2 regions of the Colwellia sp. RE-S-Sl-9 genome follow, and region 2 is predicted to be linked to the other one. Evidence: riboswitches for the same ligand, from Rfam matches in the RefSeq annotation. Region 2 holds a riboswitch; the other holds the start of a gene.
What was found. Region 2 has a riboswitch for thiamine pyrophosphate ahead of ACM9HF_RS05630 (TonB-dependent receptor). Riboswitches for the same ligand answer to the same signal wherever they lie in the genome.

Region 1: linked by a shared signal. The riboswitch ahead of thiC (phosphomethylpyrimidine synthase ThiC) and the one ahead of ACM9HF_RS05630 (TonB-dependent receptor) in region 2 are both predicted to bind thiamine pyrophosphate.

The regions. Positions count from the first base shown of each region.
Region 1 covers NZ_CP182631.1:3,331,175-3,344,229, reverse strand. Annotated here, with positions in the region: gene ACM9HF_RS14420 (PQQ-dependent sugar dehydrogenase) at 1-483, shown strand, start outside; gene thiE (thiamine phosphate synthase) at 496-2,037, opposite strand; gene ACM9HF_RS14410 (thiazole synthase) at 2,141-2,941, opposite strand; gene thiS (sulfur carrier protein ThiS) at 2,960-3,181, opposite strand; gene ACM9HF_RS14400 (FAD-dependent oxidoreductase) at 3,183-4,406, opposite strand; gene thiC (phosphomethylpyrimidine synthase ThiC) at 4,415-6,391, opposite strand; TPP riboswitch at 6,489-6,587, opposite strand; gene ACM9HF_RS14390 (M1 family metallopeptidase) at 6,729-8,438, shown strand; gene ACM9HF_RS14385 (S-(hydroxymethyl)glutathione dehydrogenase/class III alcohol dehydrogenase) at 8,419-9,552, shown strand; gene fghA (S-formylglutathione hydrolase) at 9,572-10,420, shown strand; gene ACM9HF_RS14375 (HutD/Ves family protein) at 10,401-11,027, shown strand; gene ACM9HF_RS14370 (2TM domain-containing protein) at 11,263-11,760, shown strand; gene ACM9HF_RS14365 (PEP-CTERM sorting domain-containing protein) at 11,823-12,356, opposite strand; gene ACM9HF_RS14360 (DUF4166 domain-containing protein) at 12,573-13,055, shown strand, end outside.
Region 2 covers NZ_CP182631.1:1,286,314-1,299,368, forward strand. Annotated here, with positions in the region: gene ACM9HF_RS05595 (MurR/RpiR family transcriptional regulator) at 1-119, shown strand, start outside; gene pyk (pyruvate kinase) at 168-1,619, shown strand; gene ACM9HF_RS05605 (LytR/AlgR family response regulator transcription factor) at 1,802-2,626, opposite strand; gene ACM9HF_RS05610 (sensor histidine kinase) at 2,623-3,705, opposite strand; gene ACM9HF_RS05615 (hypothetical protein) at 3,783-4,640, opposite strand; gene pnuC (nicotinamide riboside transporter PnuC) at 4,687-5,310, opposite strand; gene ACM9HF_RS05625 (YkoF family thiamine/hydroxymethylpyrimidine-binding protein) at 5,338-5,604, opposite strand; gene ACM9HF_RS05630 (TonB-dependent receptor) at 5,724-7,871, opposite strand; TPP riboswitch at 7,917-8,039, opposite strand; gene ACM9HF_RS05635 (HIT domain-containing protein) at 8,155-8,505, opposite strand; gene ACM9HF_RS05640 (efflux RND transporter permease subunit) at 8,530-11,634, opposite strand; gene ACM9HF_RS05645 (efflux RND transporter periplasmic adaptor subunit) at 11,631-12,956, opposite strand; gene ACM9HF_RS05650 (efflux transporter outer membrane subunit) at 12,958-13,055, opposite strand, start outside.

The DNA.
Region 1 (13,055 bases), 2.0 Mb from region 2:
GCTAACTTTAGGCCAGAAATATGGGCTTATGGCTTAAGAAACCCTTGGCGCTTTTCATTTGCTGGCGACACATTAATTGTTGCTGATGTAGGCCAAAGTAAAATTGAAGAAATTTCTGTTGTTGAAAAAGGACAAAACCTTGGCTGGAATACAATGGAAGGTGATGAATGCTTTAAACCCGAAAAAGATTGTAACCAAAAAGGTTTAACTTTACCTAAAGTAACTTACACACATAAAGATGGTCTATCGATTACTGGCGGCTATGTATATACAGGCAAATTGATACCTGAATTACACAACCATTATATATATGCTGATTTTATTTTAGGTGGTGTTTGGGCGACAAGATTTCCGGATTTTTCCACTCCGATCAAACTATTTGATGCCACAGGTATTAACCTTTCAACTTTCGCACTAAATTCCAAAGGTGAAATATATACAGCAGATTATGCTAGCGGTAATATTTATCAGTTAGTTCCTTAATAATAAATCCTATTAGGCTAATAGATTTTGAAAGAATCTTACTGAATTTTCAGGGCTTTCAGCTTCTGTAACAGCAGTAACCACCGCAATACTATCTACGCCTGTTGCTAAAACTTCAGGCGCTCTTTCATGATTAATACCACCAATCGCAACAACTGGAATATCAGTGCTTAACGCTAAAATATCAGCTAGGTTTTCAACGCCTTGAATTTGCCCTGTCATGTTTTTAGTTTTAGTTGGATAAATAGCGCCAATCGCCAAGTACGAGGGCTTTAACTGTTGTGCTAATAAAAACTCGTAACAACCATGGGTGCTAATACCTAAACGTAAACCTGCTTTATGTATTTGATCAAGCGGCGTGGTTTGTAAATCTTCCTGACCAATATGTACGCCATAAGCACCATGTTTTATTGCCAACTGCCAGTAATCGTTAATAAATAAGCGAGTATCAGGATAGTTTTTTGCTAATTCGACCGCTTGAGCAATAATTGCATCTAACTCGGCTTCAGTTTTATTTTTTATGCGTAGCTGAACAATATGTAACCCCAGCGGCAACAAACGCTCTAACCAATAAAGTGAATCAATAACCGGATATAAACCTAACTTTTGTTTGTTTCGTGTATAACCTAACGATTTAAATGCGCTAAGTTCGCAGTATTTGTCATTAATATCTGTTGAAACTACGGGAAAATACTCTTTTTGAATCGGCCAAGTGGTTTGTTCAAAAGCGCCGTAGTGATCATGTTTACCTTTGTTTTTACTTAACCCTTTATTAATAAAAGCTTTAGCCAAAGTAAAAGCATCTCGTACCAAATGACCATGAGCAACAAAAGCAGCGAATGCACTCGCAAAACTACAACCGCCACCATGGCTATAATCAGTATCAACTTTAATTGAGCGTAAACCGTACTCTATGGTTTTGTCTTGACTCATTTTACTTAAGTCGACATCTGTTAAGGTATGTAAGCAGTAATCTAAACAAGAAATATTATTAGGTACACACTTTGTTAATGGATGCCCACCTTTTATGATGACCGATTTTACACCTAATCCAATAATGCGTTCAGCTAAATTTTTTATGTTGTCGCTATTTAAACCTGCTAACCATTGTGCTTCTTGACTATTAGGCGTTATAACATCGATAACGCTCAATAAGGGTGCAAGTTCCACTACAGATAAATTAGAAAACTTACCACCTACCGAAGCATGACCAACAGGATCGTACACCACTTTAATGGAATGATGATGTTGCTTTAACGTCGCCAAAAAATCGGCCAACCAAGCAACTTGTTCAATATTCGCCAGCAAACCTATTTTGATCACACTTGGCATTTTATCGTTTAATAATAACTGTGCTTGTTGCGCTAAAATGTCTACATCGACAGGATTAACCGACAGCAAAGTTTGAGAGTTTTGCACCGTATTCGCTGTACTTAAATGACAAACATCAACCCCAAGCGCATGACCTGTTTTAATATCAGCTGCTATTCCAGCGCCACCAGAGCAATCGCTGCCAGAGATAGTCCAAACAATCGGTTTATTAGATGTCATCATATATTCAACTCTCAAATTATTTAATGTTTATAATAAAAAATATCACTCTAATTAATTGATACAGCAAGTAGTGAGCCAACAAAATAGTCAATTATCGCAGTATTTATGAGCTATTTTGGTGCCAAAACGGCGTATCTAATGTCGGTGTCGATGGGTGAGCTGTCTGTCGCTCTGGCATAACACCACCTACATAGGCCAACTCCCCTGCCTGTAACGACAAAGCAAACGCTTTTGCCATCGCTACCGGATTATCCGCTAAAGCTACTGCGCTATTGAGTAGTACGCCGTCGTAACCCATTTCCATAGCCAAACATGCGTCAGACGGTTTACCAATACCAGCATCTAAAATCAGCGTGGTATTAGGTAAGCGCAAACGTATAGTTTCAAGGTTATAAGGATTCATTAATCCTTTACCTGTTCCTATTGGCGAGGCCCAAGGCATAACCACCTCACAACCTAAATCACTCAGCCTTTGGCAAAGTACTAGATCATCAGTACAGTAGGGTAACACTTTAAAGCCATCCGCAATCAGTTGCTCGGTTGCTTTTAATAATTCGATGGGATCTGGCTGTAAATTGTAATCGTCGCCAATAACTTCGAGCTTAATCCAGTCAGTATCGAAAATTTCTCGACTCATTTTGGCGAGTGTTATGGCTTCTTTCGCACTTTTACAGCCAGCCGTATTCGGTAATAAAAATCCGTTAGTTTGGGCAACAATATCTTGTATGTATTGCCAAATTTTAACGCCTGAGTTATCTGCTGGATTTTGTCTTTTTAACGACAAAGTAACCACTTGCGAACCACTGGCTAAAATGGCGTCTTTCATTATTTGAGGCGACGAATACAGCGCGCTGCCAATAAGTAACCGACTATTTAATGTTTGTCCGTAAATTGTTAATGACATAAATTAATACCTAACGCGTTATCCACCTTGAATAGGAAATAGCACATCAATGCTATCGCCTTCTTTAAGCGGGGTTCTGCCATAATCACCCCTACCGACAAAGTCGCTATTCAGCGCTACGGCAAAAGTTGTTTGTTGTTGATCTTCATTTAAAAATTGCTGCAATGCGTTAGCAACAAAAACGTTCCTGTGTTCACTATTTTCGATGGTAAATCGGTCACCATTAATAAAAATATTCATCTTAGATTATGTTCTCTATCTCATTTACCCGACTTTGCTCACTACAAGTAATAGGCAATAAATGTGAATACTTAAAATGTGAGTATTCACTTTCATTAGGTTCTTCACCCTTGCTATAGCTTTCTTTTAAAACACTAATCAAAGACTCAAGCTGCTTAAGTACAACAGGAGCGATTAAAAAACCATGACGATATAAGCCATTTACTTGAATAAGACGCTGGTTGGTCATAATTTTAGGTTGATTATCACTAAAAGCTGGACGACACTGGCTAACGTGCTGTCGAATATTGGCTTCTGCAAACCCCGGATGAACACTATAAGCTGCACTCAGTAATTCCATCGCTGAACGAACCGTCATTGGAGAAGTATCATCGCTTTCAATTTCGGTTGCTCCTACAACATAAAACCCTTTGCCTTTAGGTGCTATATACAATTGATAACGTGGATGCATCAACCGAATAGGTCGAGAAATATTTACGTTAGGTGCGAACAACTGAAATAGCTCGCCACGTACTGCACGTAAATCTTTCAAATTACTTTTATTATTACCGCTAGCCGAACTCGACAACGACTTTGCCCCTGTACCTCGACAATCAATGACTAAATCGAATGTTTGCGTAATTGCTTTAGCATCCTTAGTTTTTACAGATCGGTAAGTTAACAGGCAACCCCGTTCAACATTTTCAATATCAACCACTTCGGTTTCACTTAACCAATGCACGGATGATTGTTGTAATTGGGTTTTTAAGGCAATTAACAGCTTTCGATTACCTATTTGACCTTCTTGTGGAAGATACAGTCCTTGGTTAAACGAACGACCTAATTCAGGTTCAAGAGATTCAAGCTGTTGTCGATTTAATGCTTGTGTTGGGTATTGTGGGTAATGGTTTTTAAGGTAACGAGCCACATGTAAGTAATCACCTTGATCTTGCGTATGGCTGACCATTATAGCCCCTTCATGCTGAAAAAAAGTATACTCGTCAAGTGTGGCTAAAAACTCTGGCCACAACTTGAGAGATTCCAACCCCATTTCAACAATATTAGGTTCGCAATGCATAGCTTCGCCTAGTGGCGTAAGTAATCCTGCAGCCGCGTAAGCTGCACTATTACGTGCATTGGTGTCGTCTTTATCTATCAAGGTTGGCTTATAACCTTGTCGCATTAACGACAGGGCTATAAGTCTTCCCATTAAGCCAGCGCCAATAATGGCTATATTAATGCTCACAACAATTATTACGCTTTTGCAGGGTGGTAAATTTCACTACCTGTGGCTTTAAATTCAGCTGATTTTTCTGCCATGCCCTTTTCTACTTCAGATTGGGCTGCTGCAGATGCGTCTAATACAATCATTTCATCTAATAATTGAATTTCAATCTTTTGACCTGACTCTAAATCAGCGGCGTAATCACGCACTTCTTGAGATATTTTCATTGAACAGAATTTAGGGCCACACATTGAACAAAAGTGAGCTACTTTTCCTGATTCTTGCGGTAAGGTTTCATCGTGGTAAGACTTAGCTGTTTCAGGATCTAAACCTATATTGAATTGATCGTACCAACGGAATTCAAAACGCGCTTTACTCATCGCATTATCACGAATTTGAGCACCCGGATGACCTTTCGCTAAATCGCCAGCATGAGCCGCTATTTTGTAAGTAATTAAGCCTTCTTTTACATCGTCTTTATTGGGTAAACCTAAATGCTCTTTAGGTGTTACATAACACAGCATGGCACAGCCATACCAACCAATGTTAGCCGCACCAATACCAGAAGTAATGTGGTCGTAACCCGGTGCAATGTCAGTCGTTAATGGGCCTAAGGTATAAAATGGCGCTTCGCCACAGTGTTCAAGTTGCTCTTCCATGTTAGCTTTAATCATGTGCAATGGCACGTGACCTGGACCTTCAATAATGGTTTGAACATCATGCTTCCAAGCGATTTTAGTTAATTCGCCTAGCGTATGTAGTTCAGCAAATTGTGCTTCGTCGTTAGCGTCTGCCACCGAACCGGGACGTAAACCATCACCTAATGAGAATGACACATCGTACTGTTTTAAAATTTCACAAATGTCTTCAAAGTGAGTGTATAAAAAGTTTTCTTTATGATGCGCTAAACACCATTTAGCCATGATAGAGCCACCGCGCGAAACAATACCTGTTACACGTTTAGCCGTCATAGGTACGTAACGTAATAATACGCCGGCATGAATCGTAAAGTAATCAACACCCTGCTCAGCTTGTTCAATTAAGGTATCGCGGAAAATTTCCCACGTTAAGTCTTCAGCTACACCGTTTACTTTTTCTAACGCTTGGTAAATAGGTACGGTGCCAATTGGTACTGGCGAGTTACGTAAAATCCACTCACGAGTTTCATGAATGTTACGCCCTGTTGATAAATCCATTACGGTGTCAGCGCCCCATTTAGCTGACCAAACCAGCTTTTCAACTTCCTCTTCAATGGAAGAAGTTACCGCTGAGTTACCAATGTTGGCGTTTACTTTAATTAAAAAGTTACGACCAATAATCATAGGCTCACATTCAGGGTGGTTAATATTTACAGGAATAATTGCGCGACCACGAGCCACTTCATCACGTACAAATTCAGGGGTAATTTGCTCAGGAATGCTCGCACCAAAAGACTGACCTTTGTGCTGTTGCAGTAACATTTCGTCTTTAACTTCTTCACGCTTAAGGTTTTCACGAATGGCGATATACTCCATTTCTGGCGTAATAATACCTTGTTTGGCGTAATGCATTTGCGAAACGTTTTTACCTTTTTTAGCACGTAGTACTTTAGGTAAATGTTCAAAACGTAGGTGGTCTAAACCTTCATCAGCTAAACGTTGCTGAGTATAAACCGATGTTTTTGAATCAAGTACTTCAACATCGTTACGGCCTTCAATCCAGCTTTCACGTAAACGCGGAATACCTTTGTGTACATCAATTTCTACGTTTTCGTCCGTATAAAAACCTGAGGTATCGTAAACACATAGTGGCGCATTTTTTTCGTACTGAGGATTATCTTTTGCGCTACCAGGCAATAAAGTGTCTGTTAAGGTAATTTCACGCATACCCACTTTGATATCGTGAATTTTGCCTTGCACATACACTTTTTTTGAATTAGGAAACGATTGATCTGACACGTTTTTTAGAAAAGCTTCAGCAGCTTCACGTTTTTCGCGTCTGGTTTGTGGTTTGTTTTCTGTTGTCATTTCTCTCACCTTATTTAATTATAATCAATAAAAAATAGGCGGAGCTGTATTGGGTATATTTTTGGTATAAACGAGTGAAACACCAAGCAATAGATACTCGATGTTTGTACTTGTTCCCTTCGCAGATGTTAATCTAATCAGGTTCTACGGTTCCCGCTTTCGCGATCTCAGCCCTTTGGCACTCCGACAAGTTTTCTACGTTAGCCTAAGCTAAACGTAGCATGATTCTAACGTGAACACTTAAGCGCACGCAAATGTTATTTCAACGGTTATGGTGTTGTAATGCCCAATATCGTTGATATTATCTTGAAAGGATAACAACTGATATGTAACAACTATGACAATAACTACTCTATTTAGCTCGCTGCTCATTTTTATTTTATGCTTTGCACCACAAGCTTTTGCCAAACAACTTTTTTCTGCTGCCGATGAAGTTTCGCAACAAGATATTTTACGTGGTTCTATTACACCAGAACGCGCGTGGTGGGATTTAACTCATTACCATCTTGATATTAACGTTGATCCTGCAAGTAAATCTATTTCAGGCACTAACACCATGAAGTATCGTGTATTAAGCCAACAAAAACCTCTGCAAATAGAACTTCAGCAACCTTTGATATTAGAAAAAGTCACACAAAATGGCCAAGCTTTAAAATTTACTCAACAAGGTTATTCGTATTTTATTAATACTCAGCCTAATGCCGAAATAGGTAAAGAATATGCAGTAGTGATGCATTTTTCAGGTATTCCAAAAGAAGCGGTAAAAGCACCTTGGGATGGAGGTATTACGTGGAATAAAGACGAAAACGATATCGATTTTATTGCTTCATCTTGCCAAGGTTTAGGTGCTAGTATTTGGTGGCCTAATAAAGACCATGCCTACGACGAACCTGATAACGGCGTATTAATAAGTGTTGAAGTGCCTGAGCATTTGTTTGATGTATCTAACGGTCGATTAATTAAAATTGAACATAACAAAACCGCTAAAACGAAAACTTATCACTGGAAAGTAACTAATCCAATAAATAATTATGGCGTAAATATTAACATTGGCGATTACGTTAATTTTAATGAAGTTTACCAAGGCGAAAACGGCAAACTTGATATGAATTATTATGTTTTACGCGATAATTTAACCAAGGCCAAAAAGCAATTTGCAGAAGCTAAACGCACCATTGAAGCACTCGAATATTGGTTTGGTCCTTATCCTTTTTATGAAGATAGCTACAAGCTAGTTGAAGCGCCCTATTTAGGTATGGAACATCAAAGTTCTGTGACTTATGGCAATGGCTATAAAAACGGTTATTTAGGTTCAGACCGTAGTCAAACAGGTGTTGGCTTACTGTTTGATTTTATTATTGTGCATGAAACAGGACACGAATGGTTTGCCAATAATATAACCAGTGTTGATATTGCCGACATGTGGATACATGAAAGCTTTACGAGCTACTCAGAAAACCTATTTGTTGAATATCATTTTGGCAAAGAAAAAGCCTTTGAATATGTTAGAGGCCAACGGTTGAATATTCAAAATACGAGCCCAATTATTGGCAAGTATAATGTTCATCAAGAAGGTTCAAGCGATATGTACGACAAAGGTGCCAATATGTTACATACCATAAGACAAATCGTGAATAACGATACCACTTGGCGTAATCTATTACGCGGTTTGAATAAAGAATTTTTCCATAAAACGGTGACTACTCAACAAGTAGAACATTATATTAATGAGCATACTGGCCTAGATTTTTCTAAAGTATTTAACCAATACTTAAGAGATGTACGAATTCCTACCTTTGAGTTTTTTGTTAAAGATAAAATATTAAAAATAAAATGGAGTAATACCGTTAAAGATTTTAATATGCCTGTTAAAATATTTATTAATAATAAAGAAAAATGGATCACGCCTACATCTGAGTGGGCTGAAATTGAATTAACAACAGCAGATCCATCAATTACCATAGACCCTAATTTTTATGTGAATACATTAAATATATTAGGTAATAAGCAGATTAAAGGTATTAATCATGACAGACCAATTTATTAAATCAAAAGCCGCCATAGCATGGGGCCCTAATCAACCTTTAAGTATTGAAGAAGTTGATGTAATGCTGCCACGAAAAGGCGAAGTATTAGTTAAAATTATTGCTTCGGGTGTTTGTCATACCGACGCATTTACCCTCTCGGGAGAAGATCCAGAAGGCATTTTTCCTGCTATTTTAGGTCATGAAGGCGGTGGTATTGTTGAACAAGTTGGTGAAGGCGTAACTAGCGTTGCGGTTGGCGATCACGTTATTCCACTTTACACACCTGAATGTCGTGAGTGTAAATTCTGTTTGTCGGGTAAAACTAATTTGTGTCAGCAAATACGTGAAACGCAAGGTAAAGGTTTAATGCCTGACGGCACTACACGCTTTTATAAAGACGGCCAACCTATTTATCATTACATGGGTTGTTCAACGTTTTCTGAGTACACCGTTTTACCTGAAATATCACTCGCTAAAGTAAATCCTAAAGCACCACTTGAAGAAGTGTGTTTATTAGGTTGTGGTGTTACTACAGGTATGGGCGCAGTAATGAATACCGCTAAAGTTGAAGAAGGCGATACGGTTGCTATTTTCGGTTTAGGTGGTATTGGCCTTTCAGCCGTTATTGGCGCAACCATGGCAAAAGCTTCACGCATTATTGTTATAGACATTAACGAAAGCAAATTTGAACTTGCTAAGAAATTAGGCGCAACGGATTGTATTAATCCGAAAGATCACGACAAACCGATCCAAGACGTTATCGTAGAATTAACCGATGGCGGCGTAGATTACTCGTTTGAATGTATTGGTAACGTTGACATTATGCGCTCAGCTCTTGAGTGTTGCCATAAAGGTTGGGGCGAGTCGGTTATTATTGGTGTAGCGGGGGCAGGTAAAGAAATTTCAACACGTCCTTTCCAATTAGTAACTGGTCGAGTATGGCGTGGTACAGCATTTGGTGGGGTTAAAGGCCGCACTGAGTTACCTGAATATGTAGAGCGTTACTTAGCGGGCGAATTTAAGTTAGACGACTTTATTACTCATACTATGTCTCTTGAAGGCATTAACGATGCTTTTGATTTAATGCATGAAGGTAAGAGTATTCGCAGCGTAATTCACTTTGATCATAAATAAAATGGCTGAAAATAATATTATGTTAACTGACTCTACTTTAACAAAAACGAGCGAAACTAAAATTTTTGAAGGTAAACAACAGCAGTTTACTCATCAATCAAGTAGCACAAACTGTGTTATGCAATTTGCTATTTACTTGCCACCCCAAGCCAGCGAAACTAATAAAGTTCCTGTTTTATACTGGCTTTCAGGCTTAACCTGTACTGATGAAAACTTTGTACAAAAAGCCGGAGCGCAGCGTATTGCCGCTGAATTAGGCATGGCGATTGTATGTCCGGACACTAGCCCGCGTGGTGAAGATGTCGCCAATGATGAAGGTTACGACTTAGGACAAGGTGCTGGTTTTTATGTAAATGCAACTCAAGCACCTTGGGCGGATCATTACCAAATGTATGATTACGTGGTAAACGAGTTACCTGGTTTAATTGAAGCTAATTTTCCTGTTTCACAACAACGATCCATTAGCGGACATTCAATGGGCGGCCATGGCGCATTAACTATTGCACTTAAAAACCCATCACGCTATTCGTCGGTATCTGCTTTTAGCCCTATTGTTAATCCTATTAACTGCCCTTGGGGTCAAAAAGCATTAACAGCATACTTAGGTGACAATGTAGAAGCTTGGCGAGAATACGACACATGTGAACTCATCAAAAAATCTGCACAACACTTACCCATGTTAGTTGAACAAGGCTTAGCTGATAATTTTTTAGTAGAACAGCTTAAACCTGAAAACTTATTAGCAGCAGCGAAAAGTGTTAACTACGACCTGACGCTAAATCAGCATGAGGGCTATGATCACAGCTACTTTTTTATCGCCAGCTTTATTGAAAACCATTTACGTTTTCATGCTAAACACATTATCTAATGAGTTTACTGAGAAACATGTGATAGAAATTATTCCCCCTAAACAATTTAAAACAGTTCCGTGGAAAAACGGCTTAGGTGAAACCACTGAACTGGCGATAAATGTAGGGGGAACATTAGATGATTTTGATTGGTGTTTAAGTATAGCCAGTGTGATTGAAGATGGCGTATTTTCAAACTTTGCTGGCTATACCCGTCACCTAATTTTAATTGACGGTAACGGTATTAACCTACAGCACAACGACAGTAAAATAGATAAGCTAAATAACCTACTCGATATGGCTACCTTTAACGGTGACGATAAAACTGTAGGTAATTTACATTCAGGCGACATTACCGATTTTAATGTTATTACCCGTACAGAAGGTTTTAATACCAACGTAATAGCTGAACATAAACTAGTTAATTATCCGCTAGAACAAGCCGATTTATGTTTTGTTTACAGCTTATATCGTGATGCTGAGTTGATCATTAGTGATACAAAAGAAGTAATTAAATTACCTGCGGATCACTTATTAAAAATACAGCCGGCCTGCCAAACTCAAAACAATATCTTCGCGAGCCTAACAGGCACACATTTAATTGTGGTTTATTTATACCAACAATAAAGTCACACTTACTTCATAAAATATCCTTTTTGCAAACCAATATACATGCAACATATTGAAAAAGTTATATGGTTTGTTTAATACTTACAATAATAAACATGACTTTAACCTGCCACAGATAAATGGTAACTTATTGATATTAAAGTATTGTCATATGTCTGACGTGTTAGTGACGTGGTGCAAAGCATCATTTATCAGTCAAACTACGAAACAGATAACAGCTAAGGAAGAAATAATGATAGTTAGAAAATTAAGGTTACAACAAGGCTGGTCTCAAGAGCAATTATCTGAATTTAGCGGGTTAAGTATTCGCACCATTCAGAGAATTGAACGAGGTCAAAATGCCAGTGTTGAATCTTTAAAGTCTTTAGCTGCTGTTTTTGAAGTAGAGATAACTGATTTAACACAGGAGAACGATATGAACAACGATACAGCTCAACCACAATCAGCAGCAGGCCATGCGTCAATTTCACACGAAGAAGAAAGCGCCATTAAACATGTAAAAGATATTAAAGACTTTTACTCCCATTTAGTTACCTATGTATGTGTAATCGTGGGATTGTTTTTAGTGAATATGTTTACAAACCCAAATCATATATGGTTTATATGGACCGCTATTTTCTGGGGTATTGGTATTGTTTCACACGGGCTTTCTGTATTTGAAGTATTCAATTTTTTCAGCCCTGAATGGGAAAAAAAACAAATAGAAAAGCGATTAGGTAGAAAGTTATAAATAATGTATAAAAATAGGGCCAATTGGCCCTATTAAAAAATAACATATTTAATTTATCTTAATTACTTTCTTCTTGATAAAGCAAATCCAACTAAACCAAGACCAAATAATATTAGTGATGCTGGCGCAGGGACAGATGTAAGTGTGTCGTTATATTGAATACTAGTTGTAATAAATGCTGTGCTTAGGTTTAGGTTAACACCGCTTGCAAAATCCACATTTACAACTATTAAAGAGTCATTCAACAATAAATTTAAATCTGCAGCAGATATGCTCTGAGACACTTTAAATAAATTATCATCACTACTAAAACTTGTAACCAAATTACTTGCTGTCGCTTGAATTCCAGAACCACTTAGAACAGATTCAACATCAAAATCAAAGGATTCACCAAGGGTAGCACCAATAGTAAAATCACCTCTAATTAAGAACTCCAATACACCACCACTTCCATCAGAAGGCGCTAAAGCAGAAAAATTAAAAACAAAATTTTCTCCAGCAACTGTTTGTGATTGAGTTTCAGACAAAGTTATTAGTCCTGCATTTGCTGTTCCGCAAATTATAAGCATAGCTATCAATGCTAAATATTTTTTCATGTTTATGTTCCAATTATTTGTTGTATTTATAAAATATAAAGCACAAATCAAGCCACACTGTAATGCATTGTATTCAATATACTTTTTTATTTATTATGAAATTTGTGTAAAAAAAATGGACAGTATAAACATTTTATTAAAAATAAATGTTGTTCGCATTTTCACGTTTCTATACCCTTTTATATTTCCTAGTTATTTACCGTTTCAGAGGTTCATTTGCAAAACAAGATAGTCAGTCACTGGTTTGATAAAGATTTTGTGAATTTAGATCCCCTTTTACAGAAGCTTCATGTATTTGGAGGAGAGTTATTAGGTGATGTTGATATAATCTATGGCACCGGCTTATCAGGTTTTATAGGTAAGCGATTAGCTAAAAAAATGGAACTTCCTGAACAAGGAGTACATAAACTACGTGTTGCTATTTCACACTCAAAGAAAGGTCTACACTGGAACAGAAGGTTTAATGATAATAACCTTGTAGCATCATTATTTACCCCTGTTAATAATATTACCAATGGCTATTGGTTAGAAAAAACAGGACCTATAACAATGAAACTAACAGTAGACATTATTAATGGTGGTTGGTATTGGCGTTGTTTACATATTTCATTATTTGGTATTCCAATACCACTATGGCTAATCCCCAAGTCTAAAGCATTTAAAACGATTGAAAATGGGAAATACAAATTCCATGTTGCA
Region 2 (13,055 bases):
TCACGTTGATTGATATATTAGCAACCGGTTTTACGTTAAGACGTGGCACTAAGTTTAGAGATAACCTTAAAAAAGTCAAAGACAGCTTAAGAAGCTCAAGATTTGATCGAAAAGAATAAAGATTTACCCTTACCAATTAATTTAATTTAAAAAAATTAAGGATTAAAATGCCTAGAAGAACGAAAATAGTTGCCACATTGGGTCCAGCAACTGAAAATAGAGAAGTATTAAAAAACGTTATAAAAGCGGGTGTTAATGTTGTAAGACTAAACTTTTCACACGGTACTGCTCAAGACCATATTGATCGTGCAAATACTGTACGTGAAATTTCTAAAGAACTAGGTGTATATGTTGGTATTTTAGGTGATTTACAAGGTCCTAAAATTCGCGTATCTACATTCAAAGATGGCCCAATCAAGCTAGCTGTTGGTGATAAATTTGAATTAAATGCTGAGTTAGGTAAAGGCGAAGGTACTCAAGAGAAAGTGGGTATCGACTACAAGAAATTACCCTTAGACGTAAACGTTGATGATATTTTATTACTCGATGACGGTCGTGTTCAGCTTAAAGTATTAAGTACTACAGATACACAAGTATTTACTGAAGTTACTGTTGGTGGCCCTTTATCAAATAATAAAGGTATTAACCGTCAAGGTGGTGGTTTAACAGCTCCAGCATTAACCGAAAAAGATAAAGCTGATATTTTAACTGCTGCTGAAATTGGTGTTGATTTCTTAGCTGTTTCTTTCCCACGTGATGCTGCTGATATGCGTTTAGCTCGTTCTCTTGCTGAAGCGGCTGGTTGTGATGCACTTTTAGTATCTAAAATTGAACGTGCCGAAGCAGTTAACGATGACCAAGTGTTAGATGATATTATTTTAGCATCTGATGTTGTTATGGTTGCTCGTGGTGATTTAGGTGTTGAAATTGGTGATGCTGCATTAGTAGGTAAACAAAAACATATTATTGCTAGAAGCCGTCAATTAAACAGAGCTGTAATTACTGCAACTCAAATGATGGAAACTATGATTGAACAGCCTATGCCGACTCGTGCGGAAGTTATGGATGTTTCAAATGCTGTATTAGATGGTACAGATGCAGTAATGCTTTCAGCTGAAACAGCAGCGGGTAAATACCCTGTAGAAACAGTTAAAGCAATGGCTGCTGTTTGTGTTGGTGCTGAAACTCATCGTTCTGTAAATAGTTCAAATCACCGCTTAGAGCTTAAGTTTACTGAAATTTCAGAAACTCTTGCTTTATCTGCTATGTATGCCGCTAACCATTTAGATGGCGTTAAAGCAATTATTGCCCTTACAGAGTCAGGACAAACAAGTAAAATAATGTCTCGTATTACTTCTGGCTTACCGATTTACTCTGTTTCAAGACACAGTAAAACGCTAACAAGATCGGCTATTTATCGTGGTGTTTACCCTGTACAGTTTGACTCTACTTCTTGTGGTAACGATACTTTGTCAACTGAAACTCTTAAAATGGTTATTGGTAAATCAGAATTAAAAGTGGGCGATAAAATAATATTTACTCACGGCGATTCAATGGAAACTGTTGGTGCAACAAATACACTTAAGATATTAACAGTAGAAGAAAAACACTTAGGTTAATTAATTATTTAACCTATTTAATAGATAATAAAAAAGGTAGCCTCTGAGCTACCTTTTTTATTATCTTTATTTCAAAAGTACTACAAATATACCCGATATAATCGATATATTCGTAATGTTTTGATCGCAAACCTTTTGTTAAATTATCAAAATTATGTAATAAATTACATTTTTGTAATCAATTACGAATTAACAATACTTTTTACTTTATCTTTATAACTTCGACTTACCTTCAACTCTTTGTCGTTACTCATTACAAGATAATATTCACCATTAAGCTGGCTACAAAATTTACTGATATAATTTTTGTTAACCATGGTTGAACGATGACTACGAATAAAAATTCTAGGATCTAAACTTTCTTCTAATTGCTTCATTGTTTGTCGAAGAATGTGGGTTTCCGTTGCTGTATGCACACACATGTAATCACCTGCGGCATCTATCCATAAAATATTTTTAACAGGTACTCTACTCACTTCCCCTGCATCTTTTATCGCAAGTACATCAGAGTAATGATTAAAATGAATCGGCTTGTTGTTTTCTATCGCTTCTAAAATATCTTGGCTTGTATTACCCGTAACATCGCTCACGAGTTGGGCTAGTTTTAATTTTTGTTCAGCGTTATCTTTATTAGCAATACGTTCTCTAATTTTTTCTAATGCATTTTCAATTCGCACATCGTCAGCAGGTTTTAATAAATAATCTTGGGCGTGTATTTCAAAAGCTTTTAATGCATATTCTTCAAATGCAGTAACAAAGACAACAATAGGCATAGATAAGTTTTGAACAATAATTTCATTAACAACTTCAAACCCATTTAAACCCGGCATTTTTATATCAATAAACATTAAATCTGGCTTATGTGTTTTAATCGCTTCAAGCGCCTCTCGGCCATTACTACAATCTTTGATAATATTGATGTCTTTATGTTCTGCTAGCCTAACCATTAACCCTTTTCTGGCGAGCGGTTCATCGTCTACAACAATAGTGGATAAAACTTGTGTCATATTTCAGCTTCAACTTGGAGAGGAATTCTTATACTTACTTTAACACCTTTTGGCATATTGTTGGACACAATAAGAGAATAATCATTGTCAAATAATGCCTGTAAGCGTTCACGTGTATTAACAAGCCCTATGCCGTTTTCACGATGTAGGTTGTTATTAATAATAACAGCACCGGGGCCATCATCAGATAATTCTATGAATAGGTATTGACCAATAGCTTTTACGGCAACAGAGATAGTACCACCTTCTTCCTGTACCGATATCGCATGTTTAATGGCATTTTCGGCTATAGGTTGTAAAATCATACTTGGTACAAGAGCATTATTGCAGTTTTCATCTATATCAAAAACAACCTGTAAACGCTCTTCAAATCTTACCTTCTCTATATCTAAATAAAGTGTAAGTACTTGAATTTCGCTTTCAAGTGTTACTTTTTTCATTGGATCTTTATCTAAAGTATAGCGTAAAAAATCACTTAATTTAGTCACCATCGCATTAGCGACAATATTGTCTTTCACTAATATTAATGTAGAAATAGCATTAAGGGTGTTAAATAAAAAATGAGGGTTCAATTGATATCTCAACATTTTAAGTTGAGCTTGATGAGCTTCCGTATTAGCTGTTAATACATTTTGTTTTTCGTTTTGAAGCATTTGATAATATTTAAGACCAAAATATAAAACACTCCAACTAATCACTATATAAAACGACCATAAACTGAATTTAGTATAATAAATCAAGTATTCAGGACGATAACCATGTTGGTATATTTCCCAATAATTTAAATTTTTAATTACCTGCCAAATTACACCCGTTACAAATGAAACAACAATAAGGCTTAACGCGATTTGAATAGGTTTGAAATTCCAAACGTATCTATATATATAACGTAACGGTACAGTTAACATCCAACCAGAATAGGCATTAAGAAAAACGATAACAATAAAAATATCACGTAAATCGTGTAGTAAAGACCCTAAATAATGAACCAAAGCAAAGCCAAACCAACCAATAGTATGCATTAGCCAAAATAGTTTATCTTTATCTCTTATTAGGCTTTTCCAATTCACGAAAAACATCTCTATTTTATTATATAATTTATTATGCGGCAGGATTAATGGCGCTGCACGGTAATTAGACGTAACATTTTAGCGCCTTATCTCATAATGCTTTTTAAAGGCATCTCACTAGGCCAGATAAGGTCAAACAAATGAAATTGCTTAGCCGCTAATGTACGAAAATTTATTATTTTAGATTCATTCATAGTTTCCTCTACTTTCTCAATATACCACAAGCCATTAAGAAGATAAGAATATAATAAATAAGTGTTTAGGCTTTTTATATTAATGCCCTCATTAGGATTTAATGCTTGATACACTTTAAGCGCATAGCTTTGCTCATCAGCAGTAAGTAAGTTAATCGCAAAGAACATCGCTATTTCAAATTCTTTTTCCGCTAAACATGCGCATTCAAAGTCAATTAGCCAAGCCCTGCTATTTGCCATAATAATATTAGAAAAATTAATATCGCTATGACAAACCACGTAGTTATTACCAAACGGTGTTGGGAGTTTACAGAGTAATGCTTGTATATGATCTTTTTGAACATTAGAAAAACAAGAATTATTGACTATACGGGTAATGATCTTTGTTATGTTTAATAACGGTAAGGTAACTTTCAATGAATGGCATTGCTTCATCAAATCAAGTGCAATGCCTATTTTATCGGGCATTGAAGCACCACTTCTATCTAATGTTTCACCATAAACAAACTCATTTACTAACCAATCATTGGCTGCGTAAATAACCCTAGGTGACAATGCTATATGGGAAGCTGCTTTTGATGTTTTCAGTTCATTTTCAAAAAATGATAAATTATCGTTATATTTAACAAAGTAGCTTTTATCGTCATGTTTAACTTCAAAACATAAACTACTTTGTCCAGCTTCGATACGATTAATAATTAGTGAAGATGGGTTATGAAGTGCTACAAAACACGGTAGCGCCTTTATCATTTCGCATAATTGGTTATGGTTATAAATATATTTCACCATGAGTAATTTAATTAAATAATTCAGAATGGGTCATATCATCCCCCTTATATTCTCGTCGCCAAATATAATACCCATAAGCGGCAATTAATATAAACACGCCAAATAAGAAGGCTGTAGGCGTTAGACCTTTTTCTACATATAAATAAATAGAAACCGCGTCAATAACAATCCAATACAGCCAGTTTTCAATCACTTTTTGTGCAACTAGATAGGTTGAGAAAACAGCAAAAACAGTAGTCGCGCTGTCTAAATAAGGAAAGTCTGTTGGGGTATATTTATCCATAAAAAAACCAACACCTAAAGAAACAATACCCAGTATTGCTATAGAAATTAAATGCGTTTTAGCTGAGTATGTTTTCAGTTGAATACTGTTACTATGAAAATCATCGGTAGTTTTATTCCAACAATACCAACCGTAAAAAGCCATTCCCATGTAATACACTTGCAGAAAGCTATCCATCCATAAATAAAATTTATAAAACAAAAAAGTATAAATAGCGGTACTTATAAAAGCTGCCGGCCAACACCAAATGTTTTTTTTAGCGGCAAGTATCACATAAGCGAGTGAAGTAAAAACAGCAGCTAGTTCTAGAAAAGACAATGTTGAATAATAATTTAAAATAACGTCCATTAAAACTTACCCATTATAAGTTGATCATTACAATTCAGCTTCCACTTCTGATCTATTTCCGCCAATAAACTTACAAACAAATACGGCGGCATCAACACTATGGTGAACTTTTTTAATTTCAGACATAACATGATGTACGGCTAAATCGTAATCTCCAAACACTTGCGTGCTCATACCATTAGTAACAACGTTTAAACCATCAACCTCACGAAGTTTTTTAATAAAGTCCCATATTTCTTTCTTAAAGTTTTCTTCTGCTAATGGGTATAAACTTATTTCTATTGATATTTCCATTTTATTTATCTCTTATTCATTTTTTATTAAGCGAGCTATCAGTAATAATATACCGTTTATAGCTCGCTCTAATACTTCTGTTTTTCAACTAAATACTCTTTAAGTATATGTTTATTAAATTAAAAATCATAATTAAATGTAACACCAAAAACGGCAGGTTCACCTAACTGAGTGTAGCCAGATGTTGTATAACCATCGCGTGGATCATTCGGAAATTCAAAACCACGCACTTGGTATTCTTCATCTGTTATATTTCGTGCCCATACACTTACATTCCATTCGTCTTGAGAATAAGTGATTGATGCATTTAACAATTCATAAGCATTTGATTCTTTATCATGACTATCTGAGAAGTAAAAAGAATCTTTACCCTCTATCGATACATTTAATAATAAATTTTCTGTTATCGCGTAATTAGCGCCGATGTTAAATTGATATGACGGCGCGTGCGCTTGCTCACGACCTGATAACGATTTTATTCCATCTTCAGTTTGATATGAAAAGTCTTCATATTCAGTATCAAGTAAACCTAATGAACCATATATATCTAATGTATCTGTTGCTTGCCAACCTGACTCTATTTCTATACCTAAATTTTTACCTTGCGAGGCATTAGAAAGAAATTCAATAAATTCGCCTGCTTGTTCTACTTGATATGAAATTTTCACCTGAACGTCTTTGCGGTCCATATAAAAAGCGGCAGCTCTTAAATAAGCGTCGCCATCAAGGTAGGTGGCTTTAAAACCAAGTTCGTAGTTCATCACAAATTCAGGATCAAATTCACGCTGATTATCTTCGAGGGTTCCGTCGGTATTTACCCCTCCAGCTTTATAACCACGATTGATAGATGCATAAATTAAACTATCTTGCGTTTGATATGACAGAACAATTTTACCACCTATCATAGTGTCTGATGGTTTAGCAGAGAAGTTTGTTGAATTTTCATAATCTGCTTCACGATTTTCAACACGTAAGCCTGTTGTTAAAGTAACATTTTCTGTTAATACGGTGGCTAACTCTGCATATGCTGCCAGTGTTTCTGTATCAAAAGTTGACGAGAAGTCGCTGTCGTATGTATAAATACGCGTTAAATCTGATGTTTCTTGTTTATAGTAAACACCAGTAACCCAAGAGGTTGAACCATCAAATATTTCATCACCTTCTTTAGAAGTAGCACGTAACTCTAACGTTTGTGTTTCTTTTTCTCTAAAGTAATAATCTGTCGATGAATAACCATCAACTTCAGCTAAACAACCTGTAGGTGTAATACATGGATCAGGGAAATAAAGACCATTATCCCAATCATCTGCATTGTATTCATATTCACCATACGCCCAATCTTCATCATAGCCGTAACCAAGATCGCTATTTGCGTAACTCGCTATAAGCACTACATCAGCACTATCCAAGCCTTTATAATTGAATGTAGAAGCAATAGCCGTTGTTTCTTGTGTATCAAAACCAGGCTGGTCTGAGTAAGTTGTGCGGTTGTTGTCTAGTGAAAAAGCATCGTAACCATTATCAAAATCAAAATGCATAACAGTTAAATCAATCGATAAGTCTTTAGAGGCTTCAATAGCTAATTTACCACGAAGGCTTAATTCATCACGGTTATTTACGTCGTCACGATTCAAATAAATGTTATCAATAAAACCATCACTGTTATATTGTTCAGCCGCTAAACGGTATTTAACTTTATCGCTAGCAGGCCCAGAAAGAACAATGCCAGCACCTTTACTACCATAATTTCCCAAGGTCACTTTAACAGCACCTTCAAATGAATCACTCGGTGCATTAGTTTCAATATTAATAATACCCGCTAATGCATTAGCACCAAAGCGTGTGCCTTGTGGGCCACGAAAAACTTCGGTTTGTGCAACATCAAAAAGAGAAGAAACACTACCTATACCGGTAAATTCAACATTATCAATAATTACACCAACAGAAGGATTGATGGGTTCGCTGAATTGACTACGTTCACCAATACCACGTATTTGATAATAGCGTGCTCGTTGTGAGCCACTTGAAAAATTAACGTTAGGTGTTAATGCTAAAACTTCTTCTAAATTTTGAGCATTACGGCGCTTTATATCTTCTTCAGATAGTATGCTAATCGCGTTAGGGATTTTTTGAAGACTAGTTTCTCTGAAATCACCTTTTACGGTAATCACTTCTATAGAAGTCGTGTTTGCTTCTTCGGCAAAACTCGTTTGAGAAAATAAAACAGAAGATATCGCTAAAGCGATTGTAGATAGTTGGTTTGTCATTTGGTTCTCATATAAATATAAAATATGGAACCAGCGCATTTAATGGCGGTGTAAAATTCCCATTCCTACGCTGGCATTATCCAGTTCAGGTTCGAGGGTTTGTGCATTACACATCTCAGCAAATACGTTAACGTTAGTTAAATTGTATTCGCACCCCTTGGTTTGGCGTGAATTTTAACAATATTTAAACGAATGTACAGTGAAGAAGAAGGTAAACGAGGAGTTATATAGCATTTTATTATGTATCTCATAATAAAATGCTATTAGATAGGAGAATAAACGATTAAATAGAAAGCATTTTACCTAAGGGTTCGCCGCCAACTAAGTGCATATGAATATGATAAACCTCTTGGCCACCATGTTTATTACAATTCATAATTAAACGGTATCCGTCTTCATCAATCCCTTCTTCCTTTGCCAACTTTCTAGCAACACTGAACATTCGCCCAAGAGCAAGTTCATCATCTTCAGTGACATCGTTCACCGTAGGAATTAACTTATTAGGAATAATAAGTATATGACTTTTAGCTTGCGGTGAAATATCTCTAAAAGCGGTAACAAGATCGTCTTGATATAACAAAGGCGTTGGTATTTCTTGTCTAACTATTTTAGAAAATATGGTTTCTTCGGACATTATAATTCCTATCAATATTATGATTTATTGTGGTAATGATTTGTTCAATAAACTTTTCTTACTTCCCGTAACCCGCTGCACAATGGATTCAACTAATAAATAATTAACAGGTACTAAAATTAAGGTAATAAAAGTCGCAAATATAATACCAAAACTTAAGGATATTGCCATTGGGATCAAGAATTGTGCTTGAGTTGATTTTTCAAATAGTAGAGGCATTAAACCAAAAAATGTGGTTAGTGACGTTAATAATACCGGTCTAAATCTAGTTTGCCCTGCGGTTAATACTGCATCCATAAGATCAGCACCTTGTTGACGTTTTTTATTTATAAAGTCAACTAACACTAAACTATCGTTAACCACAACGCCAATTAATGCCATCATGCCTAATATACTAAAAATAGTAAGATCCATTCTCATAAACCAATGCCCAACGATTGCACCAATGATACCAAATGGAATAATTGACATAACAATAATTGGTTGAATATAAGATCTAAAAGGTATTGCAAGTAAACAATAAATAATAAAGAACACAAGAATAAGGCCTAGTCCTAAACTACTAAAAGAGTCAGCCTGTTCTTTTGCTTCACCTTCAATTACCAACTTAACACCGGGATATGAAGCAACTAGATTATCCACATAAGGTTGTAGATCTGCACTTAATACTGTCATGTTGGTGACTTTTTTATCTACATCGGCAGTAACATTTACACTACGGAAACGATCAATACGTTTAATAGCTGCAGGGCTTTTCCCTGGAACCAAGCTAGCGATATGTGATAAAGGTACTTGGCCACCTTGTGGCGTTTCAATGAGCATATCGCTTAAACTACTAATAGATTCTCTTTCTTCTCGTGGAAACATAACACTTACACGTACATCGTCTCGACCACGCTGAATACGCTGTATTTCAGAACCAAAGAAAGCACTCCTTACTTGTTGAGTAACATTAGAAGCAGATAATCCCATAGCATAACCTTGCGCATTTAACACAATTTGAAGCTCTTCTTTACCCGTAGATAAACTATCTGTAATTTCAAAAACTGAAGGGTATGTTGCCAATTTTTCTTTAATTTTATTGGCTATTTCTTTTAGCTCTTCAAAATTATTGCCCATCAATTGAAAATCAATCGGTGCACCCGACCGCCCAATCTCAGCTCTATAAGTTAGCTCTTCAGCGCCAGGAAGTTCCCCGATCAAATCACGCCACTCATTCACTAATTGCCTAGAACCTATTCCTGTTGTATTTTGATCTGCAGGTAAAATTTCAAAACGCACACGACCTGTTTCATTATTAGTAATAGCTAGAGTATTTAAAATAATACTATTACCTTCTTCATCCCGGTATTTATCTTGAAGTGTTTTAGCTGCGTTCGACATTTTTTGTACGTAACCGTCAACTACATCAAAACTAGTACCCACAGGCATTGTTAAATCAGCTCGAGCTGTTTCACTTGGAATACGTGGGAAAAATACAAATTTTGTCCAGCCACTCATAATAAATGCGCCGATCAATATAAACACACCTACAAATAACGATAATGTAGTTAATTTATTCATTACCGCTTTTTTAAGTAGTGGTTGATAGTATTTTAAAATTGCGTTTTCAAAACCATCAGCAAATCGCTCTTGCCACATAGAGAATTTAGATTGCTTTGTTTTTTCACTACGTAGTTTCAAATGTTTTAGATGTGACGGTAAAACAAACTTAGACTCAATTAATGAAAATAATAAAACAGGAATAACAATCGCTGGGATTTGGAAGAATATAGCACCACGTCGACCTTCAATAAAAGCTAAAGGCAAAAATGCAGCAACAGTGGTAAGTACACCAAAAGTAACTGGACCAGCAACTTCTTTCGTACCAATAATTGCAGCTTCTAAGCTTGATTTAGATGTATGTGTGTGTCGGTAAATATTCTCTCCCGTGACAATAGCATCATCTACCACTATCCCCAGTACAAGAATAAAACCAAATAGACTCATTATATTAATGGTTACACCAAGAAACGGCATAAAAACAAAAGCCCCCATAAAACTAATAGGGATACCAATAAATACCCAGAATGCTATAGAAGGTCTTAAAAACAATGTTAATAACACAAGGATAAGAATGCCGCCCTGAATAGCGTTTGTAATTAAAGTATTTAATCGACCTTTAACAACTTCAGAATCGTCATCCCAATAATTAAGTTTAAAACCTTCTGGTAAAGTATCTTGTCTATCGTCGATATATTCTCTTACCGCTTCGGCAACATCAATCGCATTTTGATTCCCAATTCTGTAAATATCAATCAGTGCGCCCTGCTGGCCATTAAATCGAGCTCGTAGTGGTCTTTCACCAAAACCGTCATCTACTTTTGCAATATCAATTAAACGCAGTAAAGAGCCATCAGGATTCGTTTTAATAACAATATTTTCATATTGTTCTCGACTATATGCTTGCCCTTTACTACGTATTAATACATCTCCGCCTTCTGTTTTTACATTTCCGCCAGAAACATCTTGAGAACTAACTCTAACGGCATTAACGATGTCAGAAATAGATAAATTATATTGTTTTAATGTATCTTGTTTGACTTCAATAATAATTTCGTAATCACGTACGGCATTCAGCGAAAGTTGAGTAACCTCTGGTAAGTTTAATAAATCATCTCTTACTTTTTCAGCAAATTCTCTAATTTCACGTTCGCTATAATCAGATGAAATAGTTACTGAAATAACATCACGTTTGTTTTGTCTAACTGAAGTGATTGGATTTTCGATACCGGCAGGAAACGTATTAATTGCATCCACTCTGTTTTTTACGTCTGCAAGTAATTCTCTGACATCATAGCCAGGTTCAGCTTCAATAGTGATACTTGCGGAACCTTCAACTGAAGTACTGATCAACTTTTCTATACCTTCAAGATCTTGAACAGCCTCTTCAACTTTTATCGCTAATCCAAGTTCTGCATCTTCAGGTGTGGAGCCTCTTAATTGAACTTTTACCTCTACAATTTCAGAAGCAATTGAAGGAAATACTTCAAGCGGGATATTACTTTTTAATGAAAACACTCCCATCAACAAAATGGTGATCATTAATAAGTTAGCCGCTACATGATTTTTTGCAAACCAAGCAATCATCGCTCTACTCCATTAACATTAGTTTGTTGACTTTCTCTTTTCGCTTTCATGAGTTTTCTTTGCTCAGGTGTTAACTCTTTTCTTAACTTACCGTCACCTTTTCCTCTCATAGCTTGAGCATTTTTCCTTTTATTTGGAGTAACAGCAGGAATACCATCAATTGATGTTACGGCTACTCGCATTCCTGAAGAAACTTGTCCTAATGGCGTTAAAACCAGTAAATCATTTTCAGAAAGTCCTGATTTAATAACTGCCACATTCTTATTTTGCCAAGCAATATCTATAGTTACCCTTTTTAATAAGTCGTTTTCAACAATATAAACATAACTACCTTGATATATAGTTTTATTAGGTATAACTATTGCGTTTTCAATAACTTTGCCTGAAATATTCGCTGTAACATACTGACCTATTTTTATTGGGTTAATATCACTATTTTCTTTACCATATGGGTCATTAATTTGCGCAACTACAAATAATTGCTGAGAATTAGTGTCTAATGCACCCTCTGTTCTCACAATCTCTCCTTGCCAAGATTGTTCACCTATAAGATCGGAATAAAACTCAACTTTAGGTAACTCCTTTTCAGAATTAACCGTAGATGTAAATCGATTAGGCTCAGGTAACACAACATAAGGTAAGTCTTTATTTTTTATCGGTAATCTAATTTCAACGTAATCTACAGCATAAATTTCAGCTAACTTGGTATTTGATGAAATAACCTGACCTATATCAACTTCTTTTTTTAATATACGTCCGGTATAAGGTGCTTTGATATCGCTTCGCTCTAACGCTAATTTAGCTTGCGATAAAGATGCTTCTGATGAGAACACATTCGCTTGAGCAGCCATTAACTGAGGTTTTCTTAATACTAAATCTGGCGCTTGGTCTTGATTTCCTAACCTTATCCAATCTTGTTTAGCTTGTTCAGAACGCGCTTCTTCTTCTTGTAAAGCTTGTTGTGCATTAAATAATGCTGATTTCGCTATTTGTATACTGGTTAACAAGTCTCGCTTGTCTAGTTCAATCAGAGTTTCCCCTTTCTCAAAAAAACCACCCTCTCTAAACTTAGGATTGATTTCAATGATTTGTCCTGACACTTGTGAATATAAAACACTTTGTGTTCGGGGTTTTACCGTTCCATAACTTTCAACATTAATTTTTAAATCTTCTAACTTTACTTTAACAGCTTCAATATTAAGTTTAGCAACATCTTCTTGTTTAAATTTTTTAAGAGTAGGTGGATTAGAAACAACAACATACGCTGTTATACCAAATGCAGCTAAAACAAGTATAGGGAGTATTTTTTTTATAGTTTTCACGTTATTGTTCCTGAATATTTGAAGGATGACTTTCATCATCTAATAAATTTGATTTTAACCCGCCACCCAAAGCTAAATAACTATCAGCTCTATTTTGTA